2 regions of the Fodinibius salicampi genome follow, and region 1 is predicted to be linked to the other one. Evidence: riboswitches for the same ligand, from Rfam matches in the RefSeq annotation. Region 1 holds a riboswitch; the other holds the start of a gene.

Region 1 (10,581 bases):
GTCCGGTGCTAATTTGGTAATCAGCCAGTGAAGCCAGCTTCATGCTTTCATTATCACCCACATTTACGGGCAAATTCATCAGGTCATCAATATTTTTTCGATCGGATTCGCGCAGTGCAAGTACGACATCTGTTTCACCCTGATCACCGCGAACGCGCCGCAAATTCATGCCCCTCATCGAGTTCGATACCAAACTTGCAATCTGTTGACTGGAGACATCCAAATTCCGCGCTCGCTCTCGATCTACAACCACTTGTACTTCTTCCGTTCCGGTTTCGGCCTCCGAACGTACATCCGCGAGACCCGATACATCTTCAAGTCGGCGTTTGACTTCAGATGCAAGTTCTGTTAGTACATCTGAAGATTCTCCGATGACAAAAATCCGAAGCTGATCCCCGCCGGTACGATCCCGATATTCAAATGAAAGTTCACCGATGGAGAGTTTGGGTAAGTTCTCAACAATTTCTTCTTTTATGGTTTTAACGTCCTTTTTAGCTATGTCATCATCGGTAAGTAAAAGGGTTGAAGTAGCATGACCCGGCTCGAAATAAGAGTAGACTGCATCAATCTCAAATGCTTCTTGGTTATCGTAGAGATATTTTTCTACCCGTCTTACCGACTGTTCAACGCGCTCGAGAGTATAGGTTTCATTTAAATTATAGTGCAAATATAATTCGCGTGATTCGGAGGAGGGAAACATATCAATATTGGTCATATTCATCGGTATGACCACACTGAAAAGAATTCCCAGTATTAAAAATGAAGAGGCATAACGCCTTTTGAGTAAGCTGCTTAATATTCTGGAGTAAACGCGCTCTATTTTGTCAATATACTTGGTCTGTGAAGTCTGTTCAGGCGCCTTTATTTTGGACGTTAATAATGGAATAACCGTTAGGGAGATAAGCAATGAGGCACTCAGGGCCAGAATGATAGTTATGGCCACATGGTAAAGTTGAATAGCAATCATAGAATCTTCACTGATAATATTGGGAAGGAAAACTATGATTGTAGTAAGAGTACCTGCCGTTACGGCCATCCCAACCTGTTTAACTCCATGCCTGGTAGCTTCTGCTTTATCATCCATCATATGCTGGTTGCGATGGATATTCTCGGTTACCACTACTGCGTTATCGACCAGCATTCCAACCGCCAGCATAAGTCCCATCATCGAAAGAATGTTTAGGGAAAGATCCATAAAATAAAGAAGTCCGAGCGTAACTATCAGTGAGAAGGGGACAGCAAGCGCCACAATTAAGGTAGTGCTGATCCTGCGCAGAAACAGATACAGAATGATAATAGAGAAGAAGGCTCCCAGGAGACCGGCTTTCAAAAGCTCGGTGAGGGAGCTGATGATACCCGTTGCCTGATTGTGCATCTCGAAAATATTAATTCCCTTCATCTCGGGCAGTTGGTTGATTTCTCCGATTTCTGCAAGTACACGGTTACCCACCTCAACCGTATTTGCTCCTGACTCTTTGAATACATCCAACCCGATGGCATATTTTTGATCCAGATGGCGGCCATACTCTCGTTCTGGACTGCCATATCCAACGGTTGCCACATCATGTAATTGTAAATTATTGGGACCGATTACCAGCTGAGCAAATTCATCAGGTTTTGTCATTTCACCAGTGGGACGTACCATATAACGTTTACCGGCTTCGTCAACTTTTCCAGCAGTTACTGAAAAATTACTTTGCCGCAGGGTCTGTGCCAATTCATTTAAATTGACGTTATGGGCTTCAAGTCGTTCGGGAATAAGTTCAATGCGAATTTGCCGTTTTTCAACTCCATAGAGGTCCACATTTGCGACTCCCCGTATGCGTTCAATCCGTTGTTTTAAGTTCCTGTTCAACAATTCGTAGGCATTTGATAAATCGCGCTCAGAGGAGAGCCTAAGATTCATCATCGGGTTGTCCTGTGCCGAAAACTTATTTATAAAAAAGCGCTCCATATCATCTGGCAACTGGTTACGCACACCGTCGATTTTTTCTTTTATCTCCATCGCTTTCAGGCTGATATCAGATCCCATTTCAAACTCTACAAAAATACCCGCCTGGTTTTCACTGGATGAAGAATTCATTCTCTTCAGCCCGCTGATGGTAGCCAGAGCTTCTTCAATGGGCCGTGTAATGGTTCGTTCGACTTCTTCCGGAGTGGAATTGGAGTAGGGTACCGAGACATATGCCCCGGGAAAGGAGATATCCGGAAAATATTCCAATGGTACCATACGGCTGGCAATAATCCCGATAACGACAAAACTGATAAATATCATTATTGTTGTTACCGGGCGGCGGAGGGAGAGGTCTGTGAAGTTCATTTTAATCCCCCTGATCTTTTTGAATAGATTCATTCCCGGCAACAGCGGGTTGTTTGTATACTTTGCGATCCATAATCGCGTACATTACCGGAATAACTACCAGCGTTAAAAGAGTAGAAATCACTAGACCGGCAATGACCGTTATTGCCATAGGCGCACGAAGCTCAGCGCCATCTCCTATACCGATAGCCAATGGCAACAGGCCAAGGGTAGTAGTCAGGGTAGTCATTAAAATGGGGCGAAGTCTTGATTTTCCTCCCTCGAGAATAGCCTTGATCTTTGCCATTCCGCGCTCGCGGTATTGGTTGATTAAATCAATGAGTACAATAGCATTATTTACCACTATTCCGGCCAGTAGAATAAGACCGATAAATACTACCACGCTAATGGTTGAACCGGTTATCCAAAGCCCCAAGATGGCACCCACAAGCGCCAAAGGAATCGTAAACAGGATGATAAAAGGGTGCAAAAGTGATTCGAATTGTGAAGCCATTACCAGGTAAACCAGAAATACGGCCAGTGAGAGTGCGAATAGGAGAGATTCGAAAGAATTTGTCATCTCTTCATTTTGTCCACTTACTTGGGCCTGAATACCGGTCGGCATCACTGTTTGATTGATGATGCTACGGATATCTTCAGCAGCTGTGGAAAGATCTCCATAGTTTAAATTAGCGGAAATAACCGCTACACGCTGTTGGGCCGTGCGCCGTATCTCGCTTGGACCTGTAGCTCTTTTGATTTCAGCAATACTTGCAAGTGGTATCGGGGAGCTGCTGTTGGGATTGATAATCAGGTTTTGTATATCAGTAGCGGATGAGCGATCCTGCTCTTTGGCGCGTACGAGGACATCAATTTTTTGATCTCTCCATGAATAACGAGTAGCAACATCGCCGCGTACTTTGCTTACTACGAGATCTGCCACTTCATGGACTTGTAGTCCCAATGCTGCTGCTTTGGATCGGTCAAAGGTGATCTGTATTTCAGGATTGCCATGTTCCATAGTTGATTTGATATCGGTAAATCGAGAATTATCCGATATTCTTTGGACCATTTGATCACTGACTTTTTTAAGGTCGTCCAGATTGTACCCGGAAATTTCCACTTCAACAGGTGTATCAAATGTAAACAGGGCAGGGCGGGAGAATTTATATTCTAGTCCCGGAATACGCTGAAGATCGGTTCGAATTTCCCCCATAGTGCTCTCTTCAAGCGTTCGTCCCGCTCCACTTGTCAGGGCAACGTTGAGTTCCCCCCAGTTTTCACCGCCCTGGTTGGGATTAGCATCCATTTTATTGCCCGTACCGGCTACGGCAAAGGTTGTATTTATGGAAGAAACATTTCCGGCCGTTTGCTGAATTTTTTGAAGGGCACGGTCGGTTTGTTCTATCGGAGTACCGGGCGGCAGCTGGAATTCCACGTTAAATTCCCCCTGTGATAATGAAGGGATAAGTTCCATTCCCAGCTGAGGAACCAGCATTAAACTTCCTATCAATGACATGAAGGCAAAGGAAAGAACCATAAATCGGTGACGAAGGGACCAGCTTAAAAGGGCAGGATATCGATCTTCAATGGAGGTGAATCCTTTGTCAAAAAGGTTGAGGAGCGGATTAAGCACAAACATGATGCCCTTGCTAATGGCGTGTATCAATTTGCTGATTATTCCAACAAAGAAGGTGGGAACTGTTTCGAATATGAAGATTCGGGCTTTGCGCATCCAGCGCCCCACCTTTGTTTTGGGTTCTCGCAATTCCGGCTTTTCAATCTCCGTTTTTTCGCGTCCCGCCAGTGAGGAAAGCATTGGAATAAGGGTAATGGCAACGACCAGCGAAGCAAGCAGTGAAAAGGTGACCGTAAGGGCCTGGTCGCGGAATAATTGTCCCGCAATGCCGTGAACAAAAACGAGTGGAAAGAATACTGCTATGGTTGTAAGCGTAGAAGCAATTACAGCTGTACCAACTTCACCGGCTCCATCCCGGGCGGCCTGAAGGGGTGTTTTCCCCATATCCCGGTGACGTGATATATTTTCAAGTACCACAATAGAGTTATCGACCAGCAGGCCTATGCCTAATGCAATACCGCCAAGGGACATAATATTCAAGGTGATATCATTGCCATACATAAGATTGAATGTGGCGATGACTGAAACAGGAATAGACAGTGATATGATGACGGTGGCCCAGAAGTTGCGGAGGAATAGGTATAATATTATGATTGCTAAAATACCTCCGATAATCCCCGCATCCACTACTTCGTTGACAGCAGAAGAAATAAAAGTAGACTGGTCATATACCTTGGTAACAGCCATTCCCTCGGGTAGACGTTGTGCTACGTTTTCCATCTTTAATTTAACATTTTCAGCCACATTGACCGTATTGGCATCTCCCTCCTTATAAATAGCGATTTCAACCGCTTCCTGACCATTAAGCCGGGTAATGGCCTCCCGTTCCTTATATCCCTGGCTGATTTCTGCCAGATCTTTGAGATATACCGGGCTGCCTTCTTGAGTAGTTATGACTACATTACGAATGTCATCAACCGTTTGGAACTGGTTGAGTGTACGCACCAGGTATTGTTGGGTCCCTTCCTCCAGTCGTCCACCGGAAAGGTTTACATTTTCAGCTCCGAGGACCTGCGTGATCTGTTGCATTGGAATATTCAGATGGGCAAGCCGGTATTGATTTACAGCAACCTGGATTTCTTCCTCCAGTCCCCCGCTTATTTTAATAGAGGCTACGCCCTGGGCTGCCTGCAGATCTTTCTTAATCTGATCGTCGGCAAAGCGTCGAAGTCTCTTGAGTTTGTTGATATTATATTCCGATTGCTGTTGATCCTGGTAAGTGGCATAGTTGACTTCAGGATTTCGTTCCGACTGTGAATCCTCAATAAAGAAAGCATATCGTATAATAGGATCGAGCGTAGGGTCAAACCGGAGGATAACCGGCCGACCCACTTCGAGCGGAAGTTGCAGGGCGTCAAGCTTTTCACGAACATCGATACTGGCAAAATCCATCTCGGTTCCCCAGGCAAACTCAAGAGTTACATCCGACTGACCTGACCGCGAAATAGATCGTACCTGCTGGACATCCTTGACGACTCCCAAGGCCTCTTCAATTGGCTTGGAAACAAGGTTTTCAACTTCTGCCGGCGCAGCTCCTTCAAATTCCGTACGGACGGTAAGCGTAGGATAACTGAGTTCAGGCAGCAGGTTGATATTAAGTCTGCTCAGTGAAACAAAGCCAAAAAGGATAATCCCAATCGTAAACATGGCGATCGTTACTTTGCGGCGAATAGAAAAATCAATCAAATTCATAGTCGGGCTCCCCGTTAAGATATATAATGCTGGTTTTTAAAAGGAGACAATCTCAACTAAAGCACTGTCTTGCAGGCTGCTTTGGCCAATAGTTACTACGGTATCAGCGGGATTTAAACCTTCCAAAACCTCGATGTTATCCCCGTTTGAATAGCCGGTATTAATATTCCTTCGGTATGCGAGTTTATTGTTAATAACAAAAACACTTTTAATACCATCTTCGCTTATCACGGCATTCTTGGGAATTAAAAGTGCATCCTGATGGGTGTCATATACAATTCGAACACGTCCGAACATACCCGGCTTCAATTGCCGTGACTGGTCGTTTACAGATACCGTAACTTTAAATGTACCGGTTTCTGAATTTACAACCGGACTTACGCGTAGAACCTTTCCCTCAAAGCTTGCTCCCTGTATGGCATCTACCTGAATGAGTGCTTGTTGTCCTTTGCTGAGTTTATCCATCTCGTGCTCAGGGATGTGTAAAATAGCCAGCAGGGGGTCGAAATCTGTGATTCTAAAGACTTCTTGGTCAACATTGATCATATTTCCCGCTTTAATTAGCCGTTCGGAAATGACCCCGCTAATCGGAGCCTGGATTTTTGAATATTTCAGCTGCAACAGGGTAAGTTCATAATCCGATTTTTGTGCCTGGTATTCATAATTAGCATTTTCAAATTCCTGGGCACTAATTAATTCTTTTTGAAAAAGTTCTTCCTTTCTATTGAGTTCATTCTTTAGGCGGTCCATCGTTGCTTTGGCACGTTGTGTTTCCAGTGCTAATTGTTCCTCATCCAATTCTGCTAAAATATCACCTGCATTTACAATGTCGCCCTCTTCAACGTTTAGCTTTTCAACTATACCCCTGACTTTAGCTACAACCATGGCTTCTTCATCCGCTTCCAAAGTCGCCGTGCTGGAATAGTAGGCCGATATTTCACCGGAATTAGCAACAGCAATTTCGACAGGCACAGTGGCCGTGGAATCTTCATCCGTCATGTTTTTGGATTGGGTTTCGGAGCTGCAAGAAGAAAAAGTAACTGAGAAAAGTCCCAGCAAGCCAAGTATTATTAGTTGTGTAAAATATTTTATCGACATCGTCCCGAGCTTAAATTATTTTATTTTGATAACTACTCGGGATTACGAATAGGAATCACTAAAAGTTGCGATAAATTTTTTTAACGATTGGAAAAAATGACTGTAACTTTAAGATAGCACTGGATTAAGGCACATCAGTATTTATAAGTAAAATAAGTGTTTAGAGCCTATGGGATAGGCTATGCCTTGATAACAGATAATTACTTTGTAAATAAAGTGGGATGGTCTCTGTGAAAGTCTGTAGCCTGCTGGTATTTATTTGCCACTTCAAGAAGCGTTTCCTCATCGAATAAATCTCCAATAAAGGTAATACTGGTAGGTTGGCCTTCATCAGTAAATCCATTGGGTAGTACAACGGATGGATGTCCCGTGAGGTTGGTTAATAAAAGATTATTTCCTCCATAAGTCGGAGAGATATAGAGATCTACTTCGTGCATCAGTGAATCCATTTTTCGGATAAGTTCCTGTCGGGCTCTGTTGGCCTGTATATATTCAACAGCCGGTATAAAGCGGGCAGATCGAAAGAGATTGGGCCATGCCGACTTGCCCTGCCGCACCATTTCATCATCTTTATCGCTCAGCGTAAGCTGGTCAAAAGCGGCGGCTCCTTCAGCCATTAGAATGAAGCTAAGGTCCCCGGTAGGATAATCTGGCAGCTCCATAGGAGTAAGTTTGGCGCCCAGATCTTTGAGCGTAGCCAGGGTGAGGCTGTCGCGCTTTTGGTTATCATAATCACTTTCAAAAGCTGATTTTAAATAACCGATAGTAAGTTCACTCAAATTCACATCTGGAGTGTAATTAAAGGGGAGGTCAACAACCGTCTGATCTTTGCCGTCGGGACCTCGAATGGCATCAAAGACAATAGCAGCATCTTCTACTGATCGGGTGAGGGGACCTACTTTATCCATGCTCCAGCTCAGTGCCATTGCTCCGTGGCGGCTTACACGTCCGAAAGTAGGACGCAGGCCCGTAGCCCCGGTTCTGTTTGCGGGGGAGATAATTGATCCCCACGTTTCTGTCCCAATGGCAAAGGGAAAAAAGCCGGCAGAAGTACCGGCTGCAGATCCTGCGGAGGAGCCACTGGAACCCTGATCGAGATTCCATGGGTTGCGGGTGGTGCCTCCAAACCAGACATCACCGTACGCAAGTGCGCCCAGGGTCGTTTTAGCAATAAGCACTGCTCCGGCTTCTTCCAGCTTTTTGGCAACCGTCGCTGTTTCATTACGGATCTGGTCTTTATAGGGTTCAGCACCCCATGTCGTTTTATAATCTTCAACAGCAAACAGGTCCTTCAGTCCATAGGGTATTCCGTGCAGGGGACCGTGATATTCCCCGTTTCCCAGTTCTTCATCCATCTTTTGGGCTTGTTCCAAAGCCAGTTCCTCGGTAACGGTGATTACTGCCTGGAGCGTATCATCGTACTGGACGATCCGATCCAAAAAAAATTTGGTGAGCTCTACCGACGTAATTTTATGCTGCCGGATGAGTGAGGCAAGTTGCCTGATGCTATAAAAGGCAAGATCAGCCTGGTTTTCCGGTAGATTTACATCGTGGGGAATATGCCATTCTATAGGTTTTTCTGTAGTGTCGAAGGTACGTCCTGCGGGAATGGGATTGAAATTTAAAGCGGGAGGGATGCTGTTATCCAACTTAAGTTTACGCAATGATTGGTAAGCCTCTAGGTTACTTTCGAGTTCGGTAATCATGGAATCCTGTTCAGCTTGGGTAAACTCTATACCGATTATTTTAGAGGCTTCACTAATTACATTGGAAGTAATATCATCGTTGATGAAATGTACGGAAGTAAATGCCAGCAGGAATCCCAAAAAAAGTCCAAGTAGTAAGGTGTAAATTCGCTTGCCCATGCGGGTAAATTTTAATTGTAAAGTGAAAACAATATTAATATAACCTATCAAAACTAAAAAGAAGCGTATTCAGGTAACTTGTGGTAGTTAGAACTAATTTGGCCCGAAGGTAACCGGATAGAAAGCAAACTATGGATAAGTGCATTTGAAAAAGGTATTAGCTTATGACAGATCAGACTATTATTTTCTTCCTCAAGTTATTTTTAACGTACTGATTCGATATGGGTCCGTATTATTTATTTGTGAGATAATGCGGTTAAAAGGGAATTCGGTGCTTCTTATAATTAAACCTGTAAGGAAAGTCCGAAGCAGTCCCCGCTGCTGTAAGCTCCTTAACGCTTTAAATCCTTCGATAACCACTGTTTCGTTTTCTAAAACGGGCGGGAAGGTTGTTTAAAGTGGAGTAAGCCAGAAGACCTGCCAGTATTGATGACGGAAAACGCTTTCGGGAGAAAAGCTGATCCATGATTTGCACGCGCTTGTACCAGCCCTGTACATTCATACTTTTGGTCGGATATTTCATTTTATTGCTTCTTTCGGGAGCAGCTTGTCAGTCGGAACATCCGGATCAAACCCAGCCTGCGGTAACCGCCGATTCAGTTCATTTTTCTCATAAGGTGCAAGCCAAGTACGCCGAAGGATTTCGCATCAGCTATCATAACAATCACAAGCTGCTCGAGATAATAAAGCCTTTTCAGGATCAGGTGGATACACTCCGCTACGCATTGGTGCCCAGAGAGTTAAGTGATGAAGTGCAGGTTGAAGGTGCTGAAGAGATCGCAATCCCCATTAAAAGCCTGTTGGCCACATCAGCTACGCATATCGGACTTACAGATATGCTCGGAACCATCGATATAATTACCGGTATGGCTGGCGCCAATTATGTCTATCATAAAAAAGTTCGGCAGGGTATCGAAGAAGGTAACATAGTGAGCTTGCCACAAGGTGAACTAAACAAAGAAGAAGTGCTATCGCTCGATCCTGATTTAATGATGATATCGGGTGGGCAGTCGTCGCAGTTTGACAATTACAAAGTGCTTATGGATTCCGACATCAACGTGATGGTAAACTCGGAATGGCTCGAAACAACACCTCTGGGGAAGGCTGAGTGGGTAAAAGTGCTGGCCGCTCTGCTAAATAAAGAGAAACTCGCGAATGAGAAATTTGGACAGGTGGCCGAAAAATATAACCGGCTAAAGGCAAAGGTCGATACGGTGGATAAGATGCCACTGGTGATCAATAATATGCCGTATAAAGGCGCGTGGTTTGTGTCGGGCGGAGACAGCTTTACGGCCCAGTTTCTCAAAGATGCCGGCGCAGATTACCCATGGTATGATGAACATGACACAGGCGGACTCCGCAAGAGTTTTGAAGTGGTCTATGAGGTCGGACTCGAAGCCGATATTTGGATCAATCCCGGAACAGCCGAAACCAAGGAAGATATTTTGGACAAAGATTCCCGGTTTAAAGATTTTAACCCCTATAAAACGGGTGAGATCTACAACAATAACCGACGCACAAACGAAAGTGGGGGTAATGACTATTGGGAGTCGGGCGTGGTGCATCCCGAAATATTGCTGGCTGATTATATCAAGATCTTTCATCCCGATGTATTGCCTGAGCACTCTCTGTATTACTACAAACAAGTTGAGTGATGGCTGAGCAATCGACGCAATATCGCACGGGCATGCGTCCGCTTTACTTCTTTCTGCTTATTGGCGGAGTGGCAGGGCTATTTCTGCTTAACCTGGCACTGGGTTCGGTGGATATACCTCTACACGAGATTGTACAAGTGCTACTGGGTGATGGATCGGTCCGCGACTCATGGCAGAAAATTGTGATCAATATTCGTATTCCCCGTGCGGTCACTGCAATTTTGGCTGGCAGTGCGCTATCCCTGGGAGGATTATTAATGCAGACCCTCTTCCGGAATCCCCTGGCAGGTCCCTCTGTATTGGGGATAACCGCCGGGGCCAGCCTGGGAGTGG
Region 2 (10,581 bases), 220 kb from region 1:
GAATTGCGCTTGAGTATTGATATGCCACGGCTTGGAGGTAAAATTTTAGAACTTAAAAATGTTTCCAAAAAGTTTGATGACAATAAAATACTGGATAGCTTCTATTACACTTTTGAAGAGGGAGAGCGTATCGGGATAATTGGCGAAAACGGGGCCGGTAAAAGCACCTTCCTAGATATGATTACCGGAAAAGAGCAGGCGGATTCCGGAAAAATACGAACCGGTAAAACCGTCGTATTTGGCCATTATGAACAGCAGGGACTGGAGTTTGATGAAGATGAACGGGTCATCGATATTATTCAGAACGAGGCTAAAATTATTAAACTGGCCAACGGCAAAAAAATTACGGCCTCCCGTTTTCTTGAGCACTTTATGTTCACCTCTGAAATGCAATATACACATGTGCGCAAGCTTAGCGGTGGCGAAAAACGCCGGCTGGCACTAATGTTAGTACTTATCCAAAACCCTAACTTTCTCATTTTGGATGAACCCACTAATGATCTTGATCTGCTGACCCTTAATAAATTAGAGGAGTTTCTCCTGGATTTTGAAGGATGCTTGATCATCGTCTCACATGATCGCTTTTTCATGGATAAGCTAGTTGATCACTATTTTATTTTTGAAGGTGAAGGGCAAATAAGGGATCACCACGGTACATACGAAGAGTACAGAGAACAGATCTTGGAAGAACAATTATCCTCTTCATCTACATCCTCCCCGGAACCAAAACAAGAAACAGATTCCTCTGCTCAAAATCATTCATCCTCATCCACCGATGAACAAAGGCTCAGCTATAATGAACGCCGGGAGTATAACAAATTGGAAGAAAATATTGCAAAACTTGAGCAGAAAAAGGAAGCGCTTGAAACTGAAATAAGCAGCGGAAAACTTAGTCACGACGAATTGCAGGAGAAATCAAAACAATACGAAAAACTCAACGCCAAAATAGAAAAGAAAACCAGCCGCTGGTTTGAACTGGCCGAACGCGCCTGAAAGGTGATTTAGCACAAACATGCTATTTAAAACGGGTATTTGTCTGTTCTTATTGAAATAAATCGCAATGAGAACGCCATATTATGAAAAACCAGCTAAGTTACCTTTTAAAAGTACTGTTCATTATTACGGTCACGGTTTTACTTTCTGGCTGCTCCCATGGACTTCTTATCCTTGAAGGAGAAAGAGGCGGGGTAGCTGTAGAAAAACATGAGCGGAGACCTGACCATCGGAAAGGCGTTGGAAAAGTACCTCCCGGACATATGCCGCCTCCCGGAAGCTGCAGAATCTGGTATCCCAATACTCCACCTGGCCACCAGCCTCCACCCGGTGACTGCTACACGCTCTCTCGCAACGTACCGCCGGGTGCCTGGTTGATTCGGGGATAAAACAGATCTAATAGTTAGTTTAAGTATTTCCTATAACCAATTGTATATTAATCAATTACAGATTTATAAAAAATATTTAAACTTTTAACAGATTAGCATTACTATATATCAATAGCCCGGGATGTATTCCCGGGCTATTGATATATTTTGAAATATTTACTATTCACACGCCGGACAAATCCGCCGCAGCATCGGGTCCGTGGGACACGAGTCGGCATTGGCTTCGAGTGCTTCATCTACGACCTCATCACCAAATTTTTCCCGTGCTTTGGCCTCTAGTTCTGCCTTATCTTCTTCTACCGGATCGGTTTTCTGTTTCGCCCCATCGTTTTCAGATGGAGATGAGGCTCCGAACCCTTTGCGCGATCCCCTTTTATTTACTTTCTCGGTGTACTTCTCCCCTTTTACTACCTTGTCAATGAAGCAGTAATAGGTGGACTTCAGCTTCTTTTCCCAAGCATAAAGATAGATCTCCTCCATGTTGTCACGCAAGTGCTCATCAATGTACAGCGATTTGGACACGGCCTGATCGATGGATTCTTGGAAAGCCGCCGCGATATCAATCTGCCGCTTGGGATGGATCTCATAGGCGGTCTTATACAACTCTTTGTCAATAACGCCATCAAGCTCATCGATATACTGCACCGAGCCGTTATTGGCCTTTATGGCATCGGCGATCTCATCGCTCCACTTTCTTTTTTCTTCCAGGTCCTCAATCAGCTGACGGTTAATAACGATATGCTTGCCGGAAAGAGTATCGCGGGAATAAAGATTACTGAAATAACTGTCGATGGACGAGGTTGTACCGGTGATAATGGAGATCGACGCAGTTGGCGCAATTGCTAATAGTACGGCATTGCGGCGTGGCGGGTAATCATACCCTTTACCCTGCTCTTCCATCTCTTGGTAATGCCTGAATGCCCCGCGCTCTTCGGCCAGCTCCTGCGAGGTACGGTAGGCAATCTTCCGCATGAAGGCTCCCAGTTTCCGGGCCAACATAACGGCTTCTTCAGAGTCATAGGCAATTTCTAGGTCGATCAGGGCCTCCGCAAAACCCATGAGTCCGATACCCAAGGGACGCAAGTCCATTGTATTACGCTCTGCAGCCTCGGAGGGATAAAAATTCTTATCCAGGATATTATCCAATCCCCGGGTCATTGTTTCGAGCGTATCTTCCAGCTTTTCCCAGTCGATATCACTCAGGTCCTCTTTCACATGTTTCGAGAGGTTCACCGATGCCAGCGTACAAACAGCCGTAGAGTCAGGACGATTGGGAATGGAGATCTCGGTACATAGGTTGGAGCTGTTGATCACGCTATACTCCGGACACGGGTTATGGCGGTTGTGCTCATCTTTAAAGATCAGCCACGGGTGACCTGTTTTCGCCAGCTTGAAGAGATACTTCTTGAAAAAATCCTGGCTGTCCAGTTTCCTAAATTGCTCCAACTCATTGACTTCGGCCTGCTCAATACGCTGCTCATATTTCTTTTTGAAGTCATCGCCTGTGGCATCTACCAGTTCGGAACACTCACCGGGATCAAACAGGTAGATCGGCTCTCCCTGGTCAATTCGACGCATCATTTCGTCGGGCATCCATAAGCTCGTGTTGAGCGATGGTGTCCTAAAATAGGCGTTGCCCGTGGTTTCCCGCAGATCCAGGAAACCATCGATATCCAGGTGCCAGGGCTGCATGGAGATTACCTGCGAGCTGCGGCGGCGTCCCCCCTGCTGGATGGAGTTAACCAGCGTATCAAAGATCTTTATAAAGGGAATGGCCCCGGATGAGGGTGCATTCAGCGAAGCAATATTCGAACCCGTAGCCCGGATACGACTGACATCCGTCCCCACACCCCCGGCATATTTGGCCAGGAATGCCGTCTCGCGTGCCTTGTCCATAATCGAATCCAAGGAGTCATCGATAACGCTCACATAGCAGGAAGAATATTGCGAGGTAACGGTACCCGAATTAAACAATGTTGGCGTGGAATGCAGGTACTCCAGCTTTGAAAGCTTGTTGTAGATCTTGACGATCTCCTCGTTGGAATTACCGATGCCCATGGCCACCCGCATAAAAAACCATTGCGGTTTCTCCATGACCTCACCATCGCGGTTTTTCATCAGATAACGGTCATTCATGGTCGTTAAGCCAAAATAACCAAGCAGGCTGTCCCGCTCAAAGTTGACCGACTGCTCCAGAAGATCAAAATCGAACGCTTTGAGCCGTTCATGCAGCAGCTCCTGTTCAAATCCTTTTTTCAGGTATTCCCGGAAGCTATCCAGTCGCCGGTCAATTCGCTTGTTAATGAGCTTCAACAACTGCCTTGTGGCCAGGGTATCGTAGACCGGGTGTTTAGGAATGAGCTGTTCTATAGCCTTCAGCACCAGCCGGTCGAGCTCTTCGGTGGACACCCGCTCCGGGACTTTTAGGTCCAGTTCTTTCATGATCAGAAAGACCAGCTCGTAGTCGTCCTCTACCTCCAGTCCTTCTATAATTTCAAAAATGGCGTTAATAATTTTCTGTGTTCTGAACGGTTCTTCCGTTCCGTCGCGCTTTATGACAGTTCTTTTCATAGTGTTGAAAGGTTGAAAGGTTAAATATTGAAGGTTAATCCGCACAGCCCCTACTCGTTGCCACTTGTCAAGGGTTTTGTCTCCACCGAGCTTTTTTGCCCGGTAGTATCATTTCCTGTCAACTGTGGGGGTTACCTTATAAAGGGTTAATAGACTGCTTGCTCTTTGAAAGTGGTCTTTACAATATCTATAGGGTGCTATATCAATAGTTCGTATATTCGGTTGAGGATACCTCAAAGAAGTTGATCAGCTTCTTTACATCTTCCTTCTGTAGGAATCGCAGGGGATTTTCGTTGATGTGGAACTCCTGCTGAAAACCCAATTCCTGCAGGCGCCGGTCGGTGATATACTTCAGGTAGCGCTCCAGTTCACCGTAAGAAATTCCCAGGATCGTACGGTCTCCGAACTTATGTTTCACGTATTCTATTTCCAGGGCGGTTCCCTCCAAAATGATGTCCCGTATATCCTGCACGTACTCGGTATCTTCCACAATCTCCGGATTTTCATCCAGCATAATCAGGATTGCCTCAATACCGTTCTGCAGGTGCAACGACTCGTCAATCAGCACCAGTTCTACCCCGGAGACCACATTCTTCATCTTGGCCATATCTTTGAGGGCGAAGAAATGTGCAAAAGAGGAGTAAAAGAAAATCCCTTCCAGGATAATGTTATTCAGTAAAATGGCCCGCAGGACCTGCTTCTGTCCTTCAAGCGTTTCCGGATCGATCTTCTCATAGCTGATCTTGTCGATCTCATCCACAATCAGCGACTGCTTTTTGCGCAGGATGGGGTCATCAAAGGCTACATCGTACATCTTCTCGCGGTCCATACCGAATGACTGCAGCACAATCTCAAAGAAATCGCTGTGGATATTCTCCATAAACAGCTGCGTGCTGAAGCTCATCTTGGCGTGTGGATCGGTGAGCAGCGGAAAGAAGGAGTTTACCAGCACATTCTGTACCAGCAGCTCCGAGGAGCAGAAGTAGCCCACAGCCGTATCAAAGAGATCCTTTTCATCATCCGAAAGCGAGTGATAGTCAAGCGCATCCTGCTGGATATTCAGCTCCTCCGGAAACCAGATCGCTTTTTTTTGTTTTTCGTAGAGCTCCTTGAAAATGGGATATGAGGGATCTTCACTGAGTTTAATATTATCACGTACTGAAGTGCGTCCTATTAGTTTGTTGTTCATAAATAAATAGATTTTGTCGGGACGTAGTATGCTACGTCCGTATAGATTAAAATTTTATACTTTATCCCGCATCAGGCGGGCTGCTTCCACCATATTTTCCAGCGACGGCAGCGTCTCTTCCCAGCCTCTGGTTTTAAGTCCACAGTCGGGGTTTACCCAGATCTGTTCAGGCTCAAGTACATCCGCAGCCTTTTCCAGCAGCGCGACCATCTCGTCGGTTGAAGGCACCCGCGGAGAATGGATATCGTAGACACCCGGACCTATTTCATTGGGATATTCGAACTCCACAAAGGCATCCAGCAGCTCCATCTGGGAACGGGAAGTCTCCATAGAGATCACATCCGCATCCAAGCGGGCAATATGTTCGATCACATCATTAAACTCCGAGTAGCACATATGAGTGTGGATCTGTGTTTGGTCCTCTACCACCGTAGAAGCCATGCGGAAGGCATCTACCGCCCATTCCAGATAACGATCCCAATCGTCACGCCGCAATGGCAACCCTTCCCGGAAAGCGGGTTCATCAATCTGGATAGCCTGTATGCCGGCTTCCTCCAGGTCTTTTACTTCATCGCGGATGGCCAGGGCAATCTGCTTAGCGGTTTCAGACCAGGGCTGGTCGTCGCGCGGAAAGGACCATTGCAGGATGGTTACCGGACCCGTGAGCATTCCTTTGACCGGCTGGTCAGTTTGGGACTGGGCGTACGAGGACCATTTGACAGTGATGGCTTCCGGACGGTGGATATCGCCATAAATGATGGGCGGCTTTACCCCGCGGGTGCCATAGCTTTGCACCCAGCCGTTGCGGGTAAAAGCGAATCCGGCAAACTGCTCACCGAAATATTCTACCATATCATTGCGCTCGAATTCACCGTGGACCAGCAAGTCCAAGCCAATCTCTTCCTGTTTTTGGATCAGTTTATCAATCGCCTCTTTGATATGCTGTTCGTACTCTTCCCAGGATAACTTTCCCTTTCTGTAATCCGCTCGCCACTGCCGGACTTCTTTAGTTTGCGGGAAGGACCCAATGGTGGTAGCGGGGAACAGGTCCGGCAGATCCAGATGTTTCTGCTGTACCTTTTTTCGTTCTCTGTAGGGATGGTCGCGGTGTAGGATACCATCATCCAGATTCTCTATGCGCTCCTGCACATCGGGATTATGCACCAGCGCTGACTCTCCTTTGTCAGCCAGATCTGCCTGGTGCGCCCTTACAAGTTCCTGCTCTTCGTCTGTCAACGAATCCTCTGCGAGCTTCTTCATCAGGGACAGCTCGTCCAGTTTCTGGTTGGCAAAAGCCATCCAGCGCTTGACCTCGGCAGGCAGCGCCGTCTCATCCGTTTCCTGCTCCAGATCCACCGGACAGTGCAGCAGCGAGCACGAAGGTGCTATCCAAAGCCGGTCGCTTCCAATTGCTTCCTCAGCCTGGTCAATAATCTCTGCTGCTTTTTCAAGATCTGCTTTCCAGATATTCCGTCCGTTGATCAATCCCAGGGAAAGCACTTGCTCCCCATTCATTTTATCAAGCACCACTTCCAGCTGATTCTGATCTTCTACCAGATCGATATGAAGGCCGTCTGACGGTAGTTCGCACGCCAGATCCGAATTTTCACCGAGACCCTCAAAATAGGTCGTCAGCAGCAAGTTTAATTCTCCCAGGTCTTCATCCAGTTTTTGATAGGCTTTCCGATAGGCCTTCTTGACTTTTCCATCAAGGTCCAGAGAAAGAAACGGCTCTTCGATCTGCACCCACTCGACGCCCATCCGCTCGAGCTTATCCAAAATTTCCTGGTATACAGGCAGCAGCTTATCTAGCAGGTCTAGGCGGTGAAAATCACCGCCTCCCTCCTTTTCCTTGCCCAGCAGCAAGAAGCTGACCGGACCAATAAGCACGGGCTTTGTAATTACGCCCACGGCTTTGGCTTCCTCGTACTCGTCAAATATTTTTGATGAAAGACATTGGAAGGTCTGATCGGCCGAAAACTCCGGGACGATGTAGTGATAATTAGTATTGAACCATTTGGTCATCTCCATGGCCGAGATGTCATGATCTTCATCCTGTATGCCCCGTGCCATGGCAAAATAAGTATCAATGGGATAGCTCAGGATTTTGTCATTCTCCTGGTCATACAACTCCTGGTAGCGCTCCGGGATAGCCCCCACCAGCAGCGCCGTATCCAGCACTTGGTCATAGAGTGAGAAATCATTCGACGGCACCCAGTCTATGCCGGCTTCTTTCTGTTTGGTCCAGTGCATCACCCGAAGGGCTTCGGTGGATTCCACCAGTTTTGATTTACTGATATCGCCTTTCCAATAAGATTCTACGACTTTTTTAAGATCTCTGTTGATACCTATCCGCGGGTATCCGAGGTTGTGAGTAAGCATGAGTAATACCTTGTTTTAGCTTATAATTATACGAGGTGAGAACGCTAAAACGTTGATAAGACAGGAGATAAAAAATATCACATAAACCATAATGAAGACCTACGCCGTTCCTGTCTTTCAACAACGCCTTAACTCCCGAAGGCCTCGTTTACTCAATTTAAAGGCAGGTCTCCTGGCTTACCGAAATTTCCTTGATCCTTCCCATCTCTTTTGGGGCTGAGACAGTGGCTTAACAAAGAAATCTATCGGATTACAGTTGCGGGAACAGCTCCGGATTCTCCTTCTCAGGAATCACCGGATTCCCTTTTCACCCCGACCGTGGTCGGGACACCTTTAAATCTTACTTTTAAGAAAACAGCTTCGGCGTTCATTGTCAACGATTACTTTTCCACATTTAGCCTAAGTTGTTAACATTCCGGAGGAAAGTTTCGATGTATAAATGGCACCAAAGTGGTTTCATGGAAAACCAGTGTGCATAGTTATAATCAGTAGGTTCTGTTGTGGGTCTGCATTGTAAACTTGAAACAGCTATATGTATGAGTCAATAGCGCGGGAATTAATTCCCGCGCTACTTATTTCCTGTCCCTTTTACCCAGTTATTTATAAACACTTATAGCCCTGGGTCGCTTTACAGGACGAGTTGTTAACCAGTCCAAACGGATTGGCAACCTGTCCTATCAATAACCTCCTGAATAAACAGGTTTAACAGAATCCCGATATGGGCCAAAAAATCTGTAAGGATTCCCCTCCAAAAGGATCTTACTTATTGAGAAAGAGCATAACTACTATATCATGCAAACCATTTCAGCATTTATTGCAGATACTAACGCCTCCAGAGCTTGAAATAAATTCAGAATGACACGGGTGATTTATTACAACCCATAAACGTTCAAAACAAACAAAAAGCTATGCCCATTACCTACGCCCTTTACCCCAACCATCTGACCAATAAACCGAACGACCACCGGGCTATCGTCCGGCACGGGAAAAGCCTTTCGATGGAAGATATTATTGATGAAATGATCAGCCGGGGATCAACGATAACTAAAGCCGATGCACTGGCCACGCTCGAAAACTATGAAGCGGCCATTGAACGTGCTCTTTCCCGCGGCCACCGTATTGATACTCCCCTGATGAATATCAGCCTGTCTATCTCGGGTATTTTTAAAGATCATGAAGATTACTTCGATCCTAGTCGCCACCAGTTGCATATCAACTGTAACTGTGGGCTGCGTTTAAAAACCCTTCCCGGAAAGCTTCGACTGGAAAAAGTAAACGGACATATTCCCCGCCCCGCCATCACCCGGTTTTTAGATGTGGATTCCGATACGAAAAACGAATTGCTCACCCCCGGAAGCATCGCTATCGTCCGTGGTTACCGTTTAAAAACAGATCCGGATGACAAACAGCAAGGGGTATTCTTTATCAGCCATGACGGTACAGAGATTCGCGTAAACAGATTCATCCGGAATATGCCCAAAGAGCTGATCTTTGCCATTCCCGATACCCTCACGGCTGACAGTTACCGGCTAGAAATACGGGCAATAATGCACAGCTCATCCGAAATTCGATCGGGAAGACTTGATACTAAACTCCAGCTAGCCTGATCCTCCTCCCGCCTTTGCTTTAGTAGGATATTGAATGAATTATCCTTTGTAATTCTGCGTAACGTTCCCCCTAACCGACGTAACTTCACTGTTATCAGTATAACTTACACAGAGTTATTTAGATAACAGTATTACAGTTATTAGGGTAACATAGGTAGTGTTATTAGTATAACAGTGAGAAAGTTATACTAATAACTTTTAGAATATCATTCCCATGGCAGTGAGCATTATTAGTAGGGGTATACTGCCCCTCTCGGCCTGTAAGAATCCTCTACAAGGATATTACAAGTTGAAGGAACGGGTTAAAATGCGTATGGTAAGGTAGCTATTAATAAACCGCTTGTCCCTTGATGGGAAAGTATAACACGAACTTATAAGGCATATTAAACTATTATGAAATTTTCGATCAAAGTAATGACCGCAATGATTGTCATCGCAATGGTGCTGGGCGGAGCGTTCTCCTCTTCGGCGCAGGAAACAAACGGAGAATGGATTTCCCTGTTTGACGGTGAAACACTGGAAAATTGGCAGGCCGGTGAAAATCCGGAGACCTTTTCGTTAGAAGATGGAATCATTAAAGTTGATGGTCCCCGCGCACACCTGTTTTATTCGGGACCTGTGGAAAATCATGATTTCACGAATTTTGAGTTCCAAGCGGATGTAAAAACGACCGAAGGATCTAATTCGGGCATCTACTTCCACACCGAATACCAGGAAGAAGGCTGGCCGGAAAAGGGGTATGAAGTACAGGTTAATAATACTGATGATGATCCAAGAAAAACCGCCAGTCTCTATGCCGTGAAAGACATCATGAATGATGCTCCCGCCAAAGACGGTGAATGGTTTACATTGCACATCAAGGTCCAAGATAAAAACGTTACGGTGAAGTTGGATGGAGAGACCCTCATTGAGTATACCGAACCGGAAAATGTGGACCGCGAGGGACGCGTACTCGATAGCGGTACCTTTGCCCTGCAGGGACACGACCCAGAAAGTGTGGTGTACTACAAAAACATAAAGGTAAAACCCCTGCCATAAATCAATACTATTCGAGCGTTAAATCGCAGGGAAGGCTGATTTAACGCTCGAACCTCTTTACATTAGTAACAGAACTGATAGAAAATTAATCTAACCCATTGAATGTTATGGAAAAGATGAACCGACTGCGTGATGCAATTACAGATTATATTTACGAAGAAGGAACTGAGTACCACCGGCTTTTGCTTTCCAAAGATTTTCACCAAGCTCTTTTGAAGGAGGCCGAAGAAAACGATACCCAGGTAGATCTGCCAAGAATAGAAGTAAAGGAAAATGTGGATTATAATTTCAAGCTTCTACCTTAAAAGATGCCCTATCAGTGGATAGTTTAGGATTACGCTTTAGTTTGTCAAAAACACGGAATTAAACAGACATTTTTTTTGTAAATAGATATATGCAGTTTATTTTTTAA

Evidence for each region. A riboswitch is a leader RNA that binds a small molecule or an ion and turns the genes downstream of it on or off. The one in region 1 is predicted to bind cobalamin.
Region 2: linked by a shared signal. The riboswitch ahead of metE (5-methyltetrahydropteroyltriglutamate--homocysteine S-methyltransferase) and the one ahead of ABEB05_RS01755 (ABC transporter substrate-binding protein) in region 1 are both predicted to bind cobalamin.

What each region holds. Positions count from the first base shown of each region.
Region 1 is NZ_BAABRS010000001.1:422,294-432,874, forward strand. It holds gene ABEB05_RS01735 (efflux RND transporter permease subunit) at 1-2,320, opposite strand, end outside; gene ABEB05_RS01740 (efflux RND transporter permease subunit) at 2,322-5,630, opposite strand; gene ABEB05_RS01745 (efflux RND transporter periplasmic adaptor subunit) at 5,667-6,728, opposite strand; gene ABEB05_RS01750 (amidase) at 6,929-8,593, opposite strand; cobalamin riboswitch at 8,800-9,032, shown strand; gene ABEB05_RS01755 (ABC transporter substrate-binding protein) at 9,058-10,248, shown strand; gene ABEB05_RS01760 (iron ABC transporter permease) at 10,248-10,581, shown strand, end outside.
Region 2 is NZ_BAABRS010000001.1:639,728-650,308, reverse strand. It holds gene ABEB05_RS02640 (ABC-F family ATP-binding cassette domain-containing protein) at 1-993, shown strand, start outside; gene ABEB05_RS02635 (hypothetical protein) at 1,077-1,382, shown strand; gene ABEB05_RS02630 (ribonucleoside-diphosphate reductase subunit alpha) at 1,542-3,953, opposite strand; gene ABEB05_RS02625 (ribonucleotide-diphosphate reductase subunit beta) at 4,156-5,142, opposite strand; gene metE (5-methyltetrahydropteroyltriglutamate--homocysteine S-methyltransferase) at 5,197-7,524, opposite strand; cobalamin riboswitch at 7,670-7,874, opposite strand; gene ABEB05_RS02615 (DNA-binding domain-containing protein) at 8,433-9,131, shown strand; gene ABEB05_RS02610 (3-keto-disaccharide hydrolase) at 9,525-10,169, shown strand; gene ABEB05_RS02605 (hypothetical protein) at 10,277-10,474, shown strand.